Regions from separate parts of the Nocardioides sp. GXQ0305 genome, predicted to be linked through region 3. Evidence: predicted binding sites of a transcription regulator. Region 3 holds the regulator's gene; each other region holds the start of a gene.
What was found. Region 3 encodes LexA, which represses DNA repair genes until DNA is damaged. Its sites were predicted from a motif close to TCGAACANNTGTTCGA; they were not measured.
Positions count from the first base shown of each region.

Region 1: the regulator LexA is predicted to act here: its motif matches at 3,465-3,480, upstream of ACQ1X7_RS10690 (DUF222 domain-containing protein).
Region 2: the regulator LexA is predicted to act here: its motif matches at 3,027-3,042, upstream of ACQ1X7_RS05430 (DUF222 domain-containing protein).

Region 1 covers NZ_JBNYXG010000003.1:431,111-437,069, reverse strand. The annotation lists gene ACQ1X7_RS10700 (hypothetical protein) at 1-246, shown strand, start outside; gene ACQ1X7_RS10695 (ATP-binding protein) at 514-3,303, shown strand; gene ACQ1X7_RS10690 (DUF222 domain-containing protein) at 3,494-4,708, shown strand; gene ACQ1X7_RS10685 (NAD-dependent succinate-semialdehyde dehydrogenase) at 4,722-5,959, opposite strand, start outside.
Region 2 covers NZ_JBNYXG010000002.1:123,336-129,294, forward strand. The annotation lists gene ACQ1X7_RS05410 (class I SAM-dependent methyltransferase) at 33-806, opposite strand; gene ACQ1X7_RS05415 (carbon-nitrogen hydrolase family protein) at 866-1,774, opposite strand; gene ACQ1X7_RS05420 (dihydrofolate reductase family protein) at 1,895-2,449, shown strand; RNA gene ssrA (transfer-messenger RNA) at 2,555-2,926, opposite strand; gene ACQ1X7_RS05430 (DUF222 domain-containing protein) at 3,056-4,315, shown strand; gene ACQ1X7_RS05435 (SigE family RNA polymerase sigma factor) at 4,447-4,947, shown strand; gene ACQ1X7_RS05440 (TolB family protein) at 4,944-5,959, shown strand, end outside.
Region 3 covers NZ_JBNYXG010000001.1:595,451-601,409, forward strand. The annotation lists gene ACQ1X7_RS02910 (DNA alkylation repair protein) at 1-590, opposite strand, end outside; gene ACQ1X7_RS02915 (ATP-dependent DNA helicase) at 641-2,617, shown strand; gene ACQ1X7_RS02920 (MXAN_6640 family putative metalloprotease) at 2,621-4,255, opposite strand; gene lexA (transcriptional repressor LexA) at 4,414-5,127, opposite strand; gene ACQ1X7_RS02930 (LysM peptidoglycan-binding domain-containing protein) at 5,373-5,717, shown strand.

The sequences.
Region 1 (5,959 bases), on a different contig from region 3:
GCCGACCAGAACACACGCAATGACGTCCAGGTCCTCCTCATGTGGCGGATGTGCTCGGGGTTCGCGCACGGTAGGCAGTGGGCGGCCTTGTCGTGGGGGTTGAGGGAGACCTTCCCGACCTCGAACCCCGATGTGCTGTCGGTGAAGTTCACCAACGATTTGTCGCGCATCGTGATGATGACTTTGACCGCGACTCACCTCATCAACGAGGTCGAGAAGCTGCACGCCAAACGGGCACGCCGGTAGCCGTCGGCTCCCGCCGAAGCTACGCGGCGACCCGCGACCAGACCATCTCCAGGGCGTCTGCTCCACTGTGAACCTGGTTGGCGAGGGACGGGTAGACGACGAACTCGTGCGGGATGAACGGCCAGCGGCGTCCGAGGGTAGCGACCGCGAGCGAGGCGCGTCAGGGGCCGCGTCAGTCTGCCGCCTGCCGGCCTCATGCGCCGATGTACTAGAAGGGTTCCGCGCTGAGTCCCTCCGTGTTGGCTCGTTGGAAGCACAGCCCGACTCATGAAGCACCGTCTAGCATCGGCTGCGGACGCTACTCGACGGGGAAGGGGCAGCGTGGCCGCGGACTCAGCCGACGAAATCCTGGATTGGCTTCGAGGGCAGTGGCCTGCCGATGGTCCAGCCGTCGTCTACCTTGAGGGAATTGCCGGGCTCGGAAAGAGTCATCTTGGTCGCCAACTCCAGTCGGCGTGGCACGGACCATGCGCTCGTGTGGACGTCCCTGACGGAGGCGTGACTCTGGAGGATCTGCTGCTCGACATGGCGACCCGTTTCGACGATGTTGGTGAACATCGGCTGGCCGCTCGAGAGGATCTCGACCTTTGGTCGGGCTACGTAGACGTCATGCGGAGCGGGACCTCTCTCCTGATCATCGACAACGCGGAGCGTCTTCAAGATCCGCTCACCCAGATGCCTTCGGTAGGTCTTCGCAAGGTGGTGGAGGGCGCCCTCGCAGGTGGAGCTGGACGCGTCCTGCTCCTCACGAACCATGCGCCTGCGGACGGCATGTGGCTGGAGGGTTGCCGCCGAAAGATTCTGCGGCCCCCAGGTGCTGATGACGCGCAGCGGCTCTTGGATGCACTTCTGAGGGATCGCGGCAAAGAGCACGAGATTCCGCCACAGCAGCGCACTGACGTCGTCCGGTGGCTCGGCGCCAATCCCCGTGCGCTGCGAGCCCTCGTGGCATGCCTTGGCGAGGAGCCCTTGGAGTCGCTCATAGAACTCGAGCCTGACGCATGGGAGTTGCGCGACGAGGTTGTTTCTCCCGCGTTGATCCAGAAGCTCGAGACGTATTTCTTGACGCGTACATTGGACCAGTTGGATAGCAACGCACTCGTCCTGCTCGAGATGCTGTCCATTTATCGAAAGCCGTTCCGCGGCGCGGCGATCGAGCGACTGTCGAACGTGGTCGCAAACGTTTCATTGGCGAGAAGTCGTCTCGCAAGCAGATATCTGATCGATGTTGATCGGAACTACTACACCCTCCATCCCATCATTAGACGGCTGGCACGAAAGCGGATAGCTGAAGACCCGAAGCGAGAGCAGAATGCCCACCGTGCCGCAGCGGATCACTTTTCGAGGAGCCTCAGGCGTCCGACGGGCCCCGCAAAACTCCATCTTGTGGGTGAGACCTTCGTTGAGGCTCGGTATCACCTGCTCGCTGCTGGCCGAGACTCCGACTTCGAGGCCCTCGCCTCGGACTACAGGCGTGAACTCCTTGCCCAATACCGTAGTCCTACAGCAATGCCAGCCGACGAAACTTCTCGGAGACATCTCCTATCGACTCTCCAAGGTGCGCTCGGAGCCTCAGATGACGGGTACTCAGCGCTCCGGGTTCTGCTCGCGCGGCTCCTACTGGATCGAGGACAGCACGACGGCGATCGCCTCGCACTCCGTCAACTAACGCTCGCGTCAAGAGACTCCAAGGATCCGTACTGTTGGAAAGCCCGCCTCGAGTTGACGCTTAAGTTTGAAGGCAACACTGCTGGCCGGGCGGTTGCCGAGCAAGCGCTATCTGCACTCAATCCAGCTAACGCTCGTTATCCAGTGCTCGGCTACGCTGCCGGTCTAATCCGAGCCAATGACCCTGTCTTGGACACTCAGGCGCTGGATTGGCTCGATCGCCATCGGGATAGCGTGCCCCGCGATTCGTCGTATGGACTGTTTACTGCCGCAGCTTTCGTCTTGTCGCGCAATCGGCGTCGACCTGAGGCGGTCGATGTCTTGCTAGTTGGTCATGAACATGTTGGCGGTCAAGACCCGAACGCCTGGCGACTCTTAGAAGAAGCAGCATTCATCGCCGCAGCAACTAGAGATCAGGATGGTCTTGCACGTGTTCGGGCGAAGGCCCTGACAGATCGCCGCGAAAGTGACCTTGTCACTCTGTGCGACGTCCTCACGCTCCAGTCCGCTGGCCGGTGGAGCGAGGTCTCGGCAGCCGTCGGAAACTGCCGCTCACTCTCTGTCGTGGCGCAGAGCGCGTTTTCGCTCTTGTGCTCGGGCGATCCAGGCGGCGCTACGACACTGCTCACACAGCAGGACGTCGGCCAGAACCGAACTGGGGCGTGGCTCCGTGCGCTGGTCGCCCTCTGCGCCGGGCGTCCCGACATTTATGCGGCGGAGATCCAGACTTGCGTCTCCGCGAGATTGGGCCCGGCGCAGTCCCCAGATCCGGCCCTATGGCTGTCCGTCTGGGACGAGGTCCCCCATGGGGTGGAGAACTTTCCTGCCTTCTACTTCCCGAGACTCCCTCAGTCCCTAACGGGGCTCGATTTCGATCTCGTTCGCCTACCCGAAGACGGATCAGCTACCTCAGCTGTAGACCATGAATTGCTGCGGCTGCCAACCGTGCAAGATTCGAAGTCCTTCGATGATGCCATCGAATGTTCTGACGACTACACCACAATGCCTTCCCTAATCACTGTGAACGGAGATCTTATTATGAGTAAGGACATTTATAACGTTGCGGGGCAGGCAGGCGCCGTCGGGCGAGGTGCCTCCGCGCCTGGGGCGACGTTCAATCAGGTGGTGTCTCAGATGAACGCTGCGCAACTCATGGAACTCACTACGGAACTCTCGCGCCTACGCGAAGCCATGCGGGAGGCTGCGACCACGCCGGAAGAGGACATGGCGGTGGCAGAGGTTGCTCGCGCGGAGGTTGCAGCGCGCAACGGCGACACCGACGACTGCGAGCGAGCGTTGTCCCGCGCTGGTGGATGGGCTTGGAAGACCGCAAACGCCATCGGGACATCCTTGGCAGCTGGCGCTCTGAAAGCCGCACTCGGTCTCTAGCGTGCTGCGTCGTGTCGAAGCAGAATGCCTTGGCGTTGCGTGCGCTTACGCCACAACGGCGTACTCGATGCGTTAGTCATTCTGGGCGGAGTGGGCGCGGCTGCGGGGACAACGGAATCCGTCGCGGGGCTGTCAGAACCCGCGGGATTCCACACTGGTGTTCGAACATGTGTTCGAGTAGACTGTCTCCATGACAGCGGTCCTCGACCTTCACCCGCACCCGGGCCACCCGGGTGTGGTGGTCGCGGGGGTGCACGAGGCGCTCGACGGGCTCGGGCCGGTGGAGCTGGAGCCGGGGGAGTACGCCGCGGTGGTCACCGACGTCGACCGGGCCGTGCGGCGACTCGAGGGGCTGAAGCTGCGGCTGGTCGCCGCCGCGGAGAAGGCGCAGGTGCCCCAGCAGTCCGGCGCCCGTTCCGCCGGTGCCTGGGTCGCCCGGCAGACCCGCTCCGGGTCGGCCCGCGGGGCCCGCGACGCCCGGCTGGCCGGTGACCTCGACAGCCGGCTGCCCGACACCGCGGACGCGCTGGGCGAGGGGGAGATCTCCGGCGAGCACGCCGAGGTCATCGCCCACGCCGTCCGCCGACTCCCCGCCGGCCTCACCCCCGACCAGGTCGCCACCGTCGAGGCCTCCCTGGTCGGGAAGGCCAAGCGGCTCGACCCCCACCAGCTGCGCCGCGCCGCCCGCCGTGCCCTGGCCGCCGTCGAGCCCGACCCGAGGGTGGTCGACGCCGAGGAGGACGCCCAGGTCACCGACGAGGAGGAGCAGGCCAGGGCCCGGAGCCGCCTCACCCTCCACGACAACGGCGACGGCACCACCACCGGACACTTCACCGTCCCCACCCTCGCCGCCTCGATCCTGCGCAAGGTCCTCGACGCGATGACCGCACCCCGCCGCACGCCCGGCCGGACCACCCGTGGGGGCCCCGGCACCGACTGGGCTCACGCCCGCGGGGAGGCGTTCAGCCAGGTCCTCGAGCACCTCCCGGTCGACCACCTCCACGGCAAGGTCGCCGCCACCGTCGTGGTCACCCTCGACCTCGAGGTCCTCCGAGGCCAGCTCAAGGCCGCCCGCCTCGACACCGGCGACCTCGTCTCCGCCGCCGAGGCCCGCCGCCTCGCCTGCCAGGCCGGCCTGGTGCCCGCCGTCCTCGACGGCCCCAGCCTTCCCCTCGACCTCGGACGCCAGAAGCGCCTCTTCACCGAGGCGCAACACCTCGCCGGCGCCACCCGCCACACCAGCTGCGCGGCCGACGGCTGCCAGGTGCCCTACGCCTGGTGCGAGCTCCACCACCGACGACCCTGGGCCCCGGGCGGCCCCACCGACCTGCGAGACATGGTCCCCCTGTGCGGCTTCCACCACCGCCGGATCCACGCAGGCGGGACGGTCCCCCTCCGCACATGAGCGAAGGACGGACTCACCAGGTGACGGCGACGTACTTGCTCTCCAGGTAGTCGAGCATGCCCTCGTGGCCGCCCTCGCGACCGATGCCGGACTGCTTCGTGCCGCCGAAGGGGGCGGCCGGGTCGGACACCAGGCCGCGGTTGAGGCCCACCATGCCGGCGTCCAGCCGCTCGCTCACCCGCAGACCACGGGCCAGGTCGCCTGTGTAGACGTAGGAGACCAGCCCGAACTCGGTGTCGTTGGCCATCGCGATCGCGTCGTCCTCGTCGGTGAAGGTCAGCACGGGGGCCACCGGGCCGAAGATCTCCTCGCCCAGGATCTCCGAGCCCAGCGGTACGCCGGTCACCACCGTCGGCTCGTAGTACCAGCCCGGCCGGTCCGGGCGCCGTCCGCCCGTCACCACCCGGGCCCCCGCCGAGACCGCCCCCTGCACCAGCTCGTCGACCTTGACCGCGGCCTCCTCGTTGACCAGCGGCCCGACCTGCGTGTCGTCGTCGGTGCCGGGGCCCAGCGTCAGCGCCGACATCCGCTCCGCCAGCCGCTGCGAGAAGTCCTCGGCGACGTCGGCGTGCACGTAGAAGCGGTTGGCGGCGGTGCAGGCCTCGCCTGCGTTGCGCATCTTCGCCACCATCGCGCCCTCGACCGCCGCGTCGAGGTCGGCGTCCTCGAAGACCAGGAACGGCGCGTTGCCGCCCAGCTCCATCGAGCAGTTCACCACCTGGTCGGCCGCCTCCTTCAACAGCACCCGGCCCACCTCGGTCGAGCCCGTGAACGACAGCTTGCGCACCCGCGGGTCGTGCAGCATCGCCGAGACCACCTTCCCGGAGCTGCGGGAGGGCAGCACGCTCACCACCCCCTCCGGCACCCCGGCGTCAGCGAGGATCCGGGCCATCAGCAGCGCCGTCAACGGGGTGTCGGACGCCGGCTTCAGGATCACCGGGCACCCTGCCGCAAGAGCCGGGCCGATCTTGCGGGTCGCCATCGCGGCCGGGAAGTTCCACGGCGTCACCAGCACCGCGATCCCGACCGGCTGCTGCAGCACCACGATCCGGTTGGCCCCCGAGGGCGCCGTCATCACAGTCCCCGCCGCCCGCACCGCCTCCTCGGCGTACCACCGGAAGAACTCCGCGGCGTACGCCGTCTCTCCCCGGGCGTCCGGCAGCGCCTTGCCGTTCTCGAGCGAGATCAGGTGGGCGATCTCGTCGGCACGTGCGGTCATCAGCTCGAAGGCACGGCGCAGGACCTCGGCAC
Region 2 (5,959 bases), on a different contig from region 3:
GCCTCCTCGGGGTCGCGGTGGCGTTGGTCCGCTCACGTCGCCGGACGGGTCGCCACCCAGAGCTCCTCGGCGGGCCACCGGGTCGCCCACTGCTTCGACACGATCTCGTAGAAGTCGTGGTCGGCGGCGTCGGACGGCGCGTAGAGCTCGTGCATCGCCTCGACCACGAAGCCCGCCGCGCGGAGCAGCCGCACCCAGTCCCCGTGTGAGGGATGGAACTCGACGCCACCTCCCGGCCAGGCCACTCGGTAGGCCTCACGCTGACCCCGCAGCAGGCGCTCCCCCGCCACCCCTTCCCCGGTCGGGACGCACAACGCGGACAGCAGACTGTTGGTGAGGAAGACCAGGCGACCTCCCGGTCGCAGGACCCGGGCCGCCTCGGGCAGCCAGCGCTCGGGGTCACACCACGCCGCGGCTCCGTGCTCACTCACGACCAGGTCGCAGGATCCGCTGGACAGCGGGAGCTGCTCCCCGTCGCACTGGACCAGGGCGAACACCGGTCCCACCTGGTGCTGCATCCTGCGTGCGGTCATCAGCTGCTCGTGCGAGACGTCGACGGCCACCGTCCTGGCACCGGAACGCGCGAGCCACCCCGAGAAGTAGGCGGTGCCGCACGCCACCTCCACCACGTCGAGCCCGTCGACGTCCCCCAGGACCCCCAGGTCTCGCTCCGGCACCGCGAAGAGCCCCCAGACCATCTGCTCACGGGCCCACATGTCCTCGGCCGCCGCGTCGGTGAATCGCTCGTTCATGACCGCCCACAGCGCCCGGTTCCGCGCCAGGGCGGCGGCCCTGAGCTCCGTCACGCGCTCATGCTAGGCCGAGCGGCGACGACCGGCTCGGCGTACGCGATGGCCGACCAGCGTCAGCGGTCCGACCTCGGCCAGAGCACGTCGGCGCGGCTGTAGTGGCCGGCCGCGTCGAACCAGCGCTTGGCGTGGAGCGTCTCCCGGAGGTCGCAGTCGGCGACGACGATGCCCTCGGCGTCGTACAGCGGGCCAGCGATGACCTCGCCGGACGCGGGCGCGACGATGGCCGCGCCACCGCGGCCGAAGACCTCGGTGTCGGGGAGCGGCCAGGCGAAGTCTTCGCCGAAGGCGGCGCGCTGGATGTACTGGGGCGCTGACACCACGAAGGCGCCGGACTCGATGGCGACGTGCCGGATCGTGGCCTGCCACCCCTCCGAGTCGTCGGCGGTCGGCGCCAGCCAGATCTGGGGACCCCCCTGGTAGACGGCCCACCGCGCCAGCGGCATCCGGTTCTCCCAGCAGATCAGCCCTCCGAGCCGACCCACGTCCGTCGCGACGACCTGGAGGTCGTCGCCGGCGCCGACACCGTGGAAGAGCCGTTCGTGGTAGGTCGGCATCAGCTTGCGGTGCTTGCCGAGCAGGCCGTCGGGCCCGACGAGCAGCATCGTGTTGTAGAGGCTGCCCGGGCGCTCGGTCTCGCGCTCGTTGACGCCGACGGCGCAGATGACGTCGTGCTCCCTGCACGCGGCGGCGAGCCGGTCGACGACGGGACCGGGGACCTCGACCGAGCTGGCCCACAGCCGCTCCCACAGTGCGTCGCCGTCGCCGCCCGGCAGGTGGGCCCACGCGTACGACGGGTAGAGCGAGAGGAAGGTCTCCGGGAACACGACGAGCCGGGCTCCCTGTCCGGCGGCCTCCGCGACGAGGCCCAGCAGCTTCTCGAGGCTGGCCTCCAGGTCGAGGACCACCGGCATCGCCTGGACCGCAGCCACCCGGACCGTGGGCAGTGCGGACTGGGTCTCCATGTCAGCAGGGTACGGCGCCCGGGACCCGCGTCACTGGGTCCTCGGGGGCGCTGCGCCACGGCCCCACGCTGCCTCGACGCAGTCCGAGCCCGACGTTCCTGGTGCTGGTAGACCGGTGTCATGCGCCGTCTGTTGCTGACCGAGAACATCACCGCCGACGGGCGGATCGAGATGCTCGACGACTGGTTCAACCCGTCGCCGGAGGGAGGCATCCAGGAATGGCTGGACGGGATGGAGCGCTGGGGCGCGAGTTCCGGCTCAGTCCTGGTCGGGAGGCAGACCTTCGAGGACTTCCGCGGCTACTGGCCTCAGCATACGGACGAGCCCGCGGGTGCGTACCTCGACCGGGTGCAGAAGTACGTCGTCTCCACCTCGCTGACGGACGCGCAGTGGCGCAACTCGACGATCCTCTCCGGTGACCCGGTCGAGGAGGTGCGTCGGCTCAAGGACTCCGACGGCGGTGACATCACGTTGTGCGGAAGCATCACCTTGGCGCACGCCGTGCTCGCGGCCGGGCTCGTCGACGAGATCCGGCTGCTCGTCTTCCCTGCCGTCCAGGGACGCGGCAAGGCCCTGGCCCCCGAAGGCACCTCGATGCCACGCCTCGAGCTGCTCGGGTCGGACACGTTCCGTTCCGGGGTGGCGCTGCTTCGGTATGCCGTGCGGCACAGGTGACTCGCCGGCCGAGCCGGAGCCCCGCCTGCGCGAGGACGGCTCCACCGGACGCGCCGGTGGAGCCGTTTCCTCGAGCCCCATCGAGATGGGCGGCCGTGGTTGGTTGGGTGGAGCTGGCGGGAATCGAACCCGCGTCCTCGAGCGCCGAACCAGGTCTTCTCCGGGTGCAGTCAGTGGTGTCGCTTTTCTCGGCCCCGGCGCTGGCACTGACACCTCGCCGACGGGCTCAGTCAGGAAAGAGTCCCGCTCACCCCTCCTGACAGGAGATGAGCAGCGAGTCCTCTAGATGAGGCCTGGGTCCGGGACGAGGACGGGTGCCCGGTCAGACCCTTCGATCACCGCAATCAGGCGGCGAGAGCGAAGTCGTTGCGCTCAGAGTTGGCAACTATGGTTTCCAGCGATCGTTTACGAGATGACGCTGGCTCCTCGACCCGCTTCCCCTGGAACTAGCGTCCCAAGTCGAAACCGATCAGCCCCTGTGGTGTTGTCAATCGAACTGCTCGACGCAGTCTACGGCCCAACGCCCACGGCCGTCGCGCGCATTCCCTCTCCACAGGCCTTGACAACACCCTGTCGTTCGAACTCTTGTTCGAATAGAATGGAGGCATGACCGCAGCACTCGACCTCCACGCCGACCCCGGCCACCCGGTCGCGGTGGTTGCTGCCGTCCATGAGGCGCTCGACGGGTTGGGGCCGGTCGACGACGCCGGCGGCGTGGCCGGCCTGGTGGTCGAGTGCGAGCGCGCCGTACGCCGCTTGGAGGCGCTCAGGCTGAGGCTGCTGTCCCTCGCCGACTCCTCGCGCGTGGCCGCGACGACGGGGCACGCGTCGACCGGCGCCTGGCTCGCCTCTCGCACGCACGGCGCACCTGCCCGGTGTGCGCGTGACGTCCGGCTCGCGGCCGACCTCGGCTCCGGGATGAGGGCGACCGGCCGCGCCCTCGACGACGGTGCGATGTCCACCGAGCACGCCACGGTCATCGCCGAGGCGACCCGACGACTGCCCGACTCGCTCTCCCCCAGCCAGGTCGACCGCGTGGAGGAGCGGCTGGTCGAGAAGGCGAAGACCCTCGACCCGGTGCGGCTCCGTCGGGTCGCCAGGCGGGCCCTCGAGGCCGTCGAACGCGACTGCGCGAAGGTCGACGCCCACGAGGAGTCACTGGTGCGTGACGAGGAGCAGCGCGCGCTCGACCGCACCCGGCTGACCCTCCACGACAACGGCGACGGCACCATCTCCGGCCACTTCACGGTGCCGCTGCTCGCGGGGTCGATCCTGCAGAAGGCGATCCACGCGCTGACCGCTCCCCGACGCGCCGGTCTCGGCGCCTCGTCGGCCCAGGCGGGCGACCCCGAGCGACGTCGCGACCCGGCCCATCGGGCCGGGCTGGCGCTGGTCGAGCTGCTCGAGCACCTGCCCACCGACCGGCTCCACGGGAAGGTCGCCGCCACGGTCGTGGTCACTCTCGACCTGGAGACCCTCCGCGAGCGGCTCCGGGCCGCCGGCCTCGACACCGGCGACCTGGTGTCCGCGTCCGAGGCACGGCGACTGGCCTGTCAGGCCGGACTGGTGCCCGCGGTCCTCGGCGGCCGGTCCCAGCCGCTCGACCTCGGCCGCAGCTCGCGGCTGTTCACCGAGGCGCAGCGCACCGCGCTCGCCACCTGCCACGCCACGTGCGCCGCAGACGGGTGCGAACGCCCGTACGCCTGGTGTGAGCTCCACCACCGACGCCCGTGGGGGCCTGGCGGCCGGACCGACCTGTCCGAGGCGGTCCCCCTCTGCGGCTTCCATCACCGCCGGATCCACGACCCCGCCTACGACCACCGGACGCGGCCCGACGGCGGCGTCGTGTTCCACAGGCGGACGTGACGACCGTCTGCTTGCCCACGGATCGGGGGACGAGGAACCTGAAGGCGCAGGGCAACCTCCCGCCGACGCCAGGGCGTCTTGGGAGAGACGCCGGCACCGGGTCGGCGGATCACCGCGAAGGTCGTGGTCGCATGGCGGACAAGAGGGAGTTCGACGCCTTCGTCGTCACCCGCTCCCCGGCCCTGCTGCGCACGGCCTACCTGCTGGTGCACGACGAGGGACGCGCCGAGGACCTGCTGCAGACGTCGCTGACCAAGGCATGGTTCGCGTGGAGCCGGATCGAGGACCCCGAGGCCTACGTGCGTCGGATCATCGTCACCACGTCGGCGTCGTGGTGGCGCCGGCGCTGGAACGCGGAGATGCCCAGCGCCGACCTGCCGGACCGCGCTCCCGACGCCGTCGACGACCACCGAGACGCCGACCGTGACCTCTGGGTCGCCGTCGGCCGCCTGCCCCGGCGGCAGCGCGCGGTCGTGGTGCTGCGCTACCTCGAGGACCGCACCGAGGCCGAGACCGCCGAGCTGCTCGGCTGCTCGGTCGGCACCGTCAAGAGCCAGGCGTCGAAGGCTCTCGCCAAGCTGCGGCTCGACGCCGCCCTCGCATCCCCCACCGAGGAGAGGAGCCGGTCGTGAACACCGAGCAGCTGACCCGTCTCGCCGCGCGCGCCGACCAGGTCACCGGTCACGGCCACGACCGGCTCGGCGAGGTCCACGACCGGATCCGGGCCCGCCGCCGTCGACGGGCGGCCGGCGCCGTGGTCGGCGCGGGCATGCTGGTCCTGGCCGTCGTCGGTGGCACCGTCGCGGTGCGGGCAGGTCTCGACGACCCGGCCGTCGAGCCCGCGGGGCCGACCCCGGACGTCCGCAACGGCGCTCTCGTCTCGCTCTCCGACAACGGGCTCGACGTGGTGGAGGTCGAGGGCGACGTCGCCCACCTCCCCGACGACGGCGTCCCGTTCACCCGCCTCCAGTTCACCGCCGACGGCAGCGAGCTGGTCTACGTCGCCTTCGACCGGCAGGTCACCGCGCTGGACGTGGCGACCGGGTCGAGCCGGGTGCTGACCACCTGCCCCGGGGACTGCCTGCCGTCGCTGGCCCCCGACGGGCGCACCGTGGCCATGGAAGGCGAGGAGGGGCTGGTCCTCCAGGACGTCGAGGGCGGGCCCGCGGTGCCGCTGGGGGTCCGCGGATCGTCCCCGACGTGGTCGCCGGACGGCGAGCGGATCGCCTACCTCGATCGTCGGGGCCTCATGGTCGTCGGACGCGACGGGGGCGGGGCGCAGCGACTGGCGACGTACGACGTCCGCACGCTGCACCCACCGGCCTGGTCGCCCGACGGCACCTGGCTGGTGTTCGTGATCGCCGAGAAGCGGAGCGAGTACGAGGGCATGCCGATCTACGACCACACCCTCGCCACGGTGGGGCTCGACGGCGCCCCGCCGGTCCGGCTCGCCGACCTGGGGCACTGCGTCTGCCTCGGGGTCTCGGCACCGACGGCCACCTGGAGCCCCGACGGCGAGCTGCTGGCCTACACCCGCATCGATCCGGGGCCGCCCCGCGACCCGGGGGCAGCCCGGGCCGCCGGGGTGCACGTGATGCGTCCGGGCGGCACCGGCGCCGAGCCGGTCGGCGACGGCGAGGCCAT
Region 3 (5,959 bases):
TGCTCGCGCAGCGCCCAGCCGATCGCCTTGCGCAGCCAGAACGACGGGTCGTCGAGGTTGGCCTCCACCACGTCGGCCAGCAGCGCGGTGTCGGTGTCCTCGCGGTGCCGGAGCTGGGCCAGCACGGCCGTACGCCGCAACCACAGGTCGTCGTCGACCGCCCAGCCGCGGACCACCGGGGTGGTCGCCGGCCGGTGGCCGCGGAGCACGCCACCGACGAGGTGGCTGGCCACGACGTCGACGTGGTCCCACCACGCCCCGGTCACGACCAGGTGCCGGTGCAGTGGCAGCACGTCGGGGTCCTGCCACGGCCGGGCCACCCGGTGCCGCGCCAGGGCGATTGCGGCGTACCGCTCCTCCCGGTGGGTCGCGCCGTCCCACGTCTCGCGCACGTCGCGCTCCCAGGTCGCCCGGTCCCCGGGCGCGTACGCCGCCAGGTGCGGCCGGAGCAGCCGCTTGAGCTCCGGTGAGGACACCCCGTGGAACGGCATCTCCGAGCGCATGTAGGCCCGCTGCGCCTCGGCCCGCTCCGGGTCGCCGGCGGTCTCCAGGTCCGCCCGGATCGCCGCCAGCAGGGGAGGGGTGCCCATGCCTGGGGATCGTAGGCGGCCGTGTCGGACGGCGTGGCTAGAGTGCGCGGGTGCCCGAGCCCGACCCCCGCGTCCGTGAGCTGCTCGGCCACGCCGTCGAGGCGCTCGGCGGGCAGGAGCGCGAGGGCCAGGTCGCGATGGCGCAGGCGGTCGCCGAGGCGATGGACGACGGCCGTCACCTGCTCGTCCAGGCCGGCACCGGCACCGGCAAGTCGCTGGCCTACCTGGTCCCGAGCCTTCTCCACGGTGACCGGGTCGTGGTCGCCACCGCGACCCTCGCGCTCCAGCACCAGCTGGTCGAGCGCGACATCCCGCGCCTGGTCGAGGCGGTCGGCGAGCAGGGCGTCGACACGTCGTACGCCGTGCTGAAGGGCCGGTCCAACTACGCCTGCCTCCACCGGATCCGCGAGGGCGTGCCCGACGACCAGGGCACCCTCGTCGACGTGCCCGAGGGGTCGATGGCCAGCAAGGTCCTCGAGCTCCGGGCGTGGGCCGAGAAGGAGGCCGACGACGGCGGCAGCGGCGAGCGCGACCGGGCGCCCCGCCACACCGACCGCGAGTGGCGGCAGGTCAGCGTCGGCCATCGCGACTGCCTCGGGGCGAGCCGGTGCCCGTTCGGGCAGGAGTGCTTCGTCGAGGTGGCGCGCGAGGAGGCCCACCGCAGCCACCTGGTCGTGACCAACCACTCGCTGCTGGCGATCGACGCGATCGAGGGGGTGCCGATGATCCCCGACTACGACGTGGTGGTGATCGACGAGGCCCACGAGGTGGTCGCCCGGGTCACCCAGGCGGCGACCGACGAGCTCGCCCCGTCCGACGTCGACCGCGCGGCCCGGCGCTCCCAGAAGCACGTCGACACGGAGTCGTCCGGGTCGGCGGCCGACGACCTCGCCGACGCCGGCGACGCGCTGGCGACGGCGATCGCCGAGACCGAGGCCGGGCGGCTCGACCAGGTCCCCGAGGCGCTGTCCGACGCGCTGGTGCTGGTCCGCGACGCGGCCCGCGCCTGCCTGTCGGCGTACCCACGCGAGAGCGAGAAGGAGGAGGGCGACGCCGGTCGCCAGCAGGCCCGCGGCTCGGTGCAGGAGATCTTCACGACGGCCGAGCGGATGGCCGCGCAGGTCGAGTCCGACGTGCTGTGGCTCTCCGAGCCCACCGATCGGATTCCCGCGCGGCTCCACGTGGCGCCCCTGCAGGTGTGGGGGCCGATGCGCGACAAGCTGCTGTCGGACAAGACGGTGGTGTTCACCAGTGCGACGCTGCGGCTCGGCGGTGACTTCTCGGCGATCGCCACCTCGCTCGGGCTGAAGCCTGCCGAGGAGGGCGCCGAGCCCGACGATGCCGGCGACTCGGTGGTGCCGTGGCGCGGCCTCGACGTGGGGTCGCCGTTCGACTACGGGAAGCAGGCGATCCTCTACCTGGCCCGCCACCTGCCGCCGCCCGGCCGCGACGGCCTGGGCGCGGCCCAGCTCGACGAGATCGTCGACCTGGTCGACGCCGCCGAGGGGCGGACGCTGGGCTTGTTCTCGAGCCGGCGGGCGGCGGAGGCGGCTGCCGCGGTGGTGCGCGAGCGGCTGCCCCACCTGACGACGCTCGCCCAGGGCGAGGCCCAGCTGCCCGAGCTGGCCCGGCAGTTCGTCGGCGACCCCCACACCTGCCTCTTCGGCACGCTCAGCCTCTGGCAGGGGCTCGACGTGCCCGGCGATACCTGCCAGCTGGTGATCATCGACCGGATCCCGTTCCCCCGCCCCGACGACCCCCTGATGTCGGCGCGCGCCCGGGCGGCCGACCGCGAGGGCCGCAACGGCTTCATGGAGGTCTCGGCCACGCACGCCGCGCTGCTGCTCGCCCAGGGCACCGGCCGGCTGATCCGCACCACCACCGACCAAGGGGTCGTGGCCGTGCTCGACCCGCGGCTGGCCACCGCTCGCTACGGCGGCTTCCTGCGGGCGAGCCTGCCGCCGATGTGGCAGACCACCGACCCCGCCGTGGTCCGGCAGGCGCTGGCCCGGCTCGCCGCCGGGTGACCGCTACACAGGCGGCTGCAACGAGGTGCTGTAGTTCGTCACCAAGTCGTCGCCGCGCGGAATCCCGCTGCACGCGTACGGACGGTTCTTCCAGCACGTCATCTGTCGGTTGGCGTTCACGACCACGAGCTCGACGTCGCTCACATCGTCGGTGGAGAAGGGTACGGTCGCGCTGACCTCTTCCCCCGTCGGCTGGAGCTCAGCCGTCGTCACCGTGCCGTCGGCCTGATGCACCAGAAGGCGGACCGACTGCGCCGTCGCGGGCGGCAGGGTGGCAGAGACCGTGAGGGTCCAGCCGGGTTCCGCGAGCTCGACGGGCACGAACCCCACCGTCCCCGAGGCGAGATGGTCCACGGTCACCGCATCCCCCACCGGCTCAGAGGTCGCGGATATGGGGTGCGTTCGGATCCGCGCCGCCGGGATCGGGAAGGGGGGGTCGGCCTCATAGGCCCCACCCTCCTCGTAGTTGAGAGCCGGGTCTCGGTTGACGGCGGCGAAGTCCCCGAACGCCTCCGTGAAGTTCGTTTCGCGGTCGTTGAGTGCGGCGTTGATGGCTTGGGTGGAGTAGAGGTTCGCGGCCCCGCGGCGGCCGCTCGCACCGCGCCAGGCTTCTAGGACGAACCGGGGCAACGTTCCCAGTTCCTGGGGCCAGCGCTCTGTCAGGTAGCGGAACCAGATCCAGTTCCCGTAGTGGCCGTAGCCATCCCCTCCGAACGTGTCGAACCGGTCGAGTGCGACCCGAGGTGAACCCAGCTGTCCGGCCAAGAGGTACTGCCGGTTGTCGTCCACCGAGTCGTAGATCTCATCCTCAACCCATGCGGCGGTCGCCTCCATGAACCAACCGTCCTCGAAGGCGTCGTAGGCGTACTGGACGGCATGGAAGTACTCGTGAGCCAGCGTGACCTTCCGGTTCTCCAGCGCCGTGATCTCCGGGGTCGCAAACCTTGCGTAGTCGTCGTCTACGACGCAGTACGCCCATCGATTGGACGTGCCGCTAGGCGCCTGACGCTGGTCGCTCGCGCAATAGCCGTAGTAGCCGTCCTCGTCGATATTGGCGAGGTAGACGTCGACCTTGCCCCTGCGCCCGCCGCGCCGACCATCGGAGTCGGGTCGCCGGTAGCCGGAGTTCACAAAGGTGCTGTGAACGGCACGAGTGATCTGAAGTGTCTGCTCGACGGCGTCGCGGATTCCGTCGCCGTCGGAATCCCGACGCGGCGGCGCGTCGGCTGTTCGGCGCACGTAGTGGACACAGATCGCTCCGCCGCACACGGGCTTCGCCTCTCGCCTGCGGTACCCGTCGCCGAAGGGGTCGGAGGCGCCGTCGGTCGGTCGAGCCAGCAGAGCGTCAGCCCGCCGGCGCTGCTGCGCAGAAAGGTCAGGCCGTGCCCGCAGGAGCTCGTTGAGCACCATGGTGGCGTCGAGTCCCCCATCGGCCAGCAACTCCTGGGCCTCAGCAGGAGGGCGCTCCTCGAAGAGCTCCTCGGCCTCCTCGAGGACCTCGGTGGCCTCCTCCGCCGTGGTCGTGTCGGGCGGCGTCGGGGCTGAGACGTCCGGGTCGTCGGCCTGGGCGCCGGTCGGGCCGAGCAGGGACAACGTGAGCGCACCGGCGGCGAGCGCGGTGAGCAGGCGGGGACGCATCAGGTGGGAGTTCCTTGTCCGGGAAGGCGAAGACCGGCAAACCCTAACCCGTCTAGCCCACCCTCGTCCGGCGATTCACGAAGCAGGCGTTTGCCGATGGCCGGTGGTTGAGGAGGGCGCTCTGCGCCCGTCTCGAAACCACCTGTGCCAGCGTCGCGTCAGACCCGCCGCAGCACCGCCGTCACCTTGCCGAGGATCGTGGCGTGGGTGCCGTCGATCGGGTCGTAGGCGTCGTTGTGGGGGAGCAGCCAGACCTGGCCGGCCTTCCGCTGGAACGTCTTGACCGTGGCCTCGCCGTCGATCATCGCGGCCACGATCTCGCCGTTGTCGGCCGTCGGCTGCTGGCGGATCACGACGTAGTCACCGTCGCAGATCGCCGCGTCGACCATCGAGTCGCCCTTGACCTCGAGCAGGAACAGCTGGCCGTCGCCGACGAGCTGCTTGGGCAGCGGGAAGACGTCCTCCACCCGCTCCTCGGCCAGGATCGGACCTCCGGCCGCGATCCGGCCGACGACCGGCACGTAGGACGCCGCCGGCATCGCGTCGCCGACGCCCGTCTCGTCGTACGCCGTCTCCTCCGCCCCGCCGATCGAGCGCCGGGCCGCCATCACCTCGGGCAGGAACACCTCGAGCGCCCGCGGGCGCTTCGGGTCGCGCTTGAGGAAGCCCTTCTCCTCCAGCGTCTTGAGCTGGTGGGCGACGCTGCTGGAGCTGGTCAGCCCGACCGCCTCGCCGATCTCGCGCATGCTGGGCGGGTAGCCGCGCTTCTCGATGGAGTCCTTGATCGTCGCGAGCACCTTCTGCTGGCGCGGCGTCAGCCCGGTCGCGTCCGGGGGACCGTCGGGCAGCTCGGCGAGCTTCTTCTTCGGCATGGCTGCAGGGTCCCACCACGGCCCCGGGATTTCAAACACCTGTTCGAACAGCGTGTCGGCCTCCCTCGTCGGCGTCGGAGAAATCCGTTCGAACAGGTTCTTGACTCGATTCGAACACGTGCTCTAACGTCGTACACGTGTTCGATCGAACACCTGCTCGATCCACTGGTTGTCAGTGGTCTCCGTCAGGCTCCGATCGACAGCACAGACCACCAGGCTGACCGCCACTTCCCCAGGAGGTCCCGATGAGCACGATGACCCTCTCGCCCACCCCGACGCTCCGGCTCCGCTCGCCGCAGGTGCGGCTGACGCGACGCGGCCGGCTGGTGGTGCTCGCCGGTGCGCTGCTGCTGGTGCTGGCCCTGGGTGTGCTCTGGGGCGGCGGCTCGGTCGCGACCGAGCAGCCGGGCACCCCCGAGGCCACGCTCGTGGTCCAGGTCGCGCCCGGCGACACGCTCTACGACATCGCCGCCCGCGTCACCACCGACGGCGACGTCGCCGCGATGGTCGAGCAGATCGAGGACCTCAACCGGCTCGACACCTCCGTGGTCTACGCCGGCCAGAAGCTCCGGGTGCCGGTCGAGTCCTGACCGACCACCCGAGACCACAACTGAATAGCTCCCATCGGCCGCCGCTGCCTCGACCCCAGCGGCTGCCGATGGTGGTTCCTGAGGAGGTCGCGCAGCGACCGTCTCGAAGGGGCCGGGGAAGACGAGGGGTGAGCCACACGCTGGCTCACCCCTCGCGGCTTTGTGCCCCGGATCCGTGCCACCTGGTGACCCGGATCCGGGGCACAACGGGTTGTCCACAAGCGAGCTCGTCGGCAGTGGCG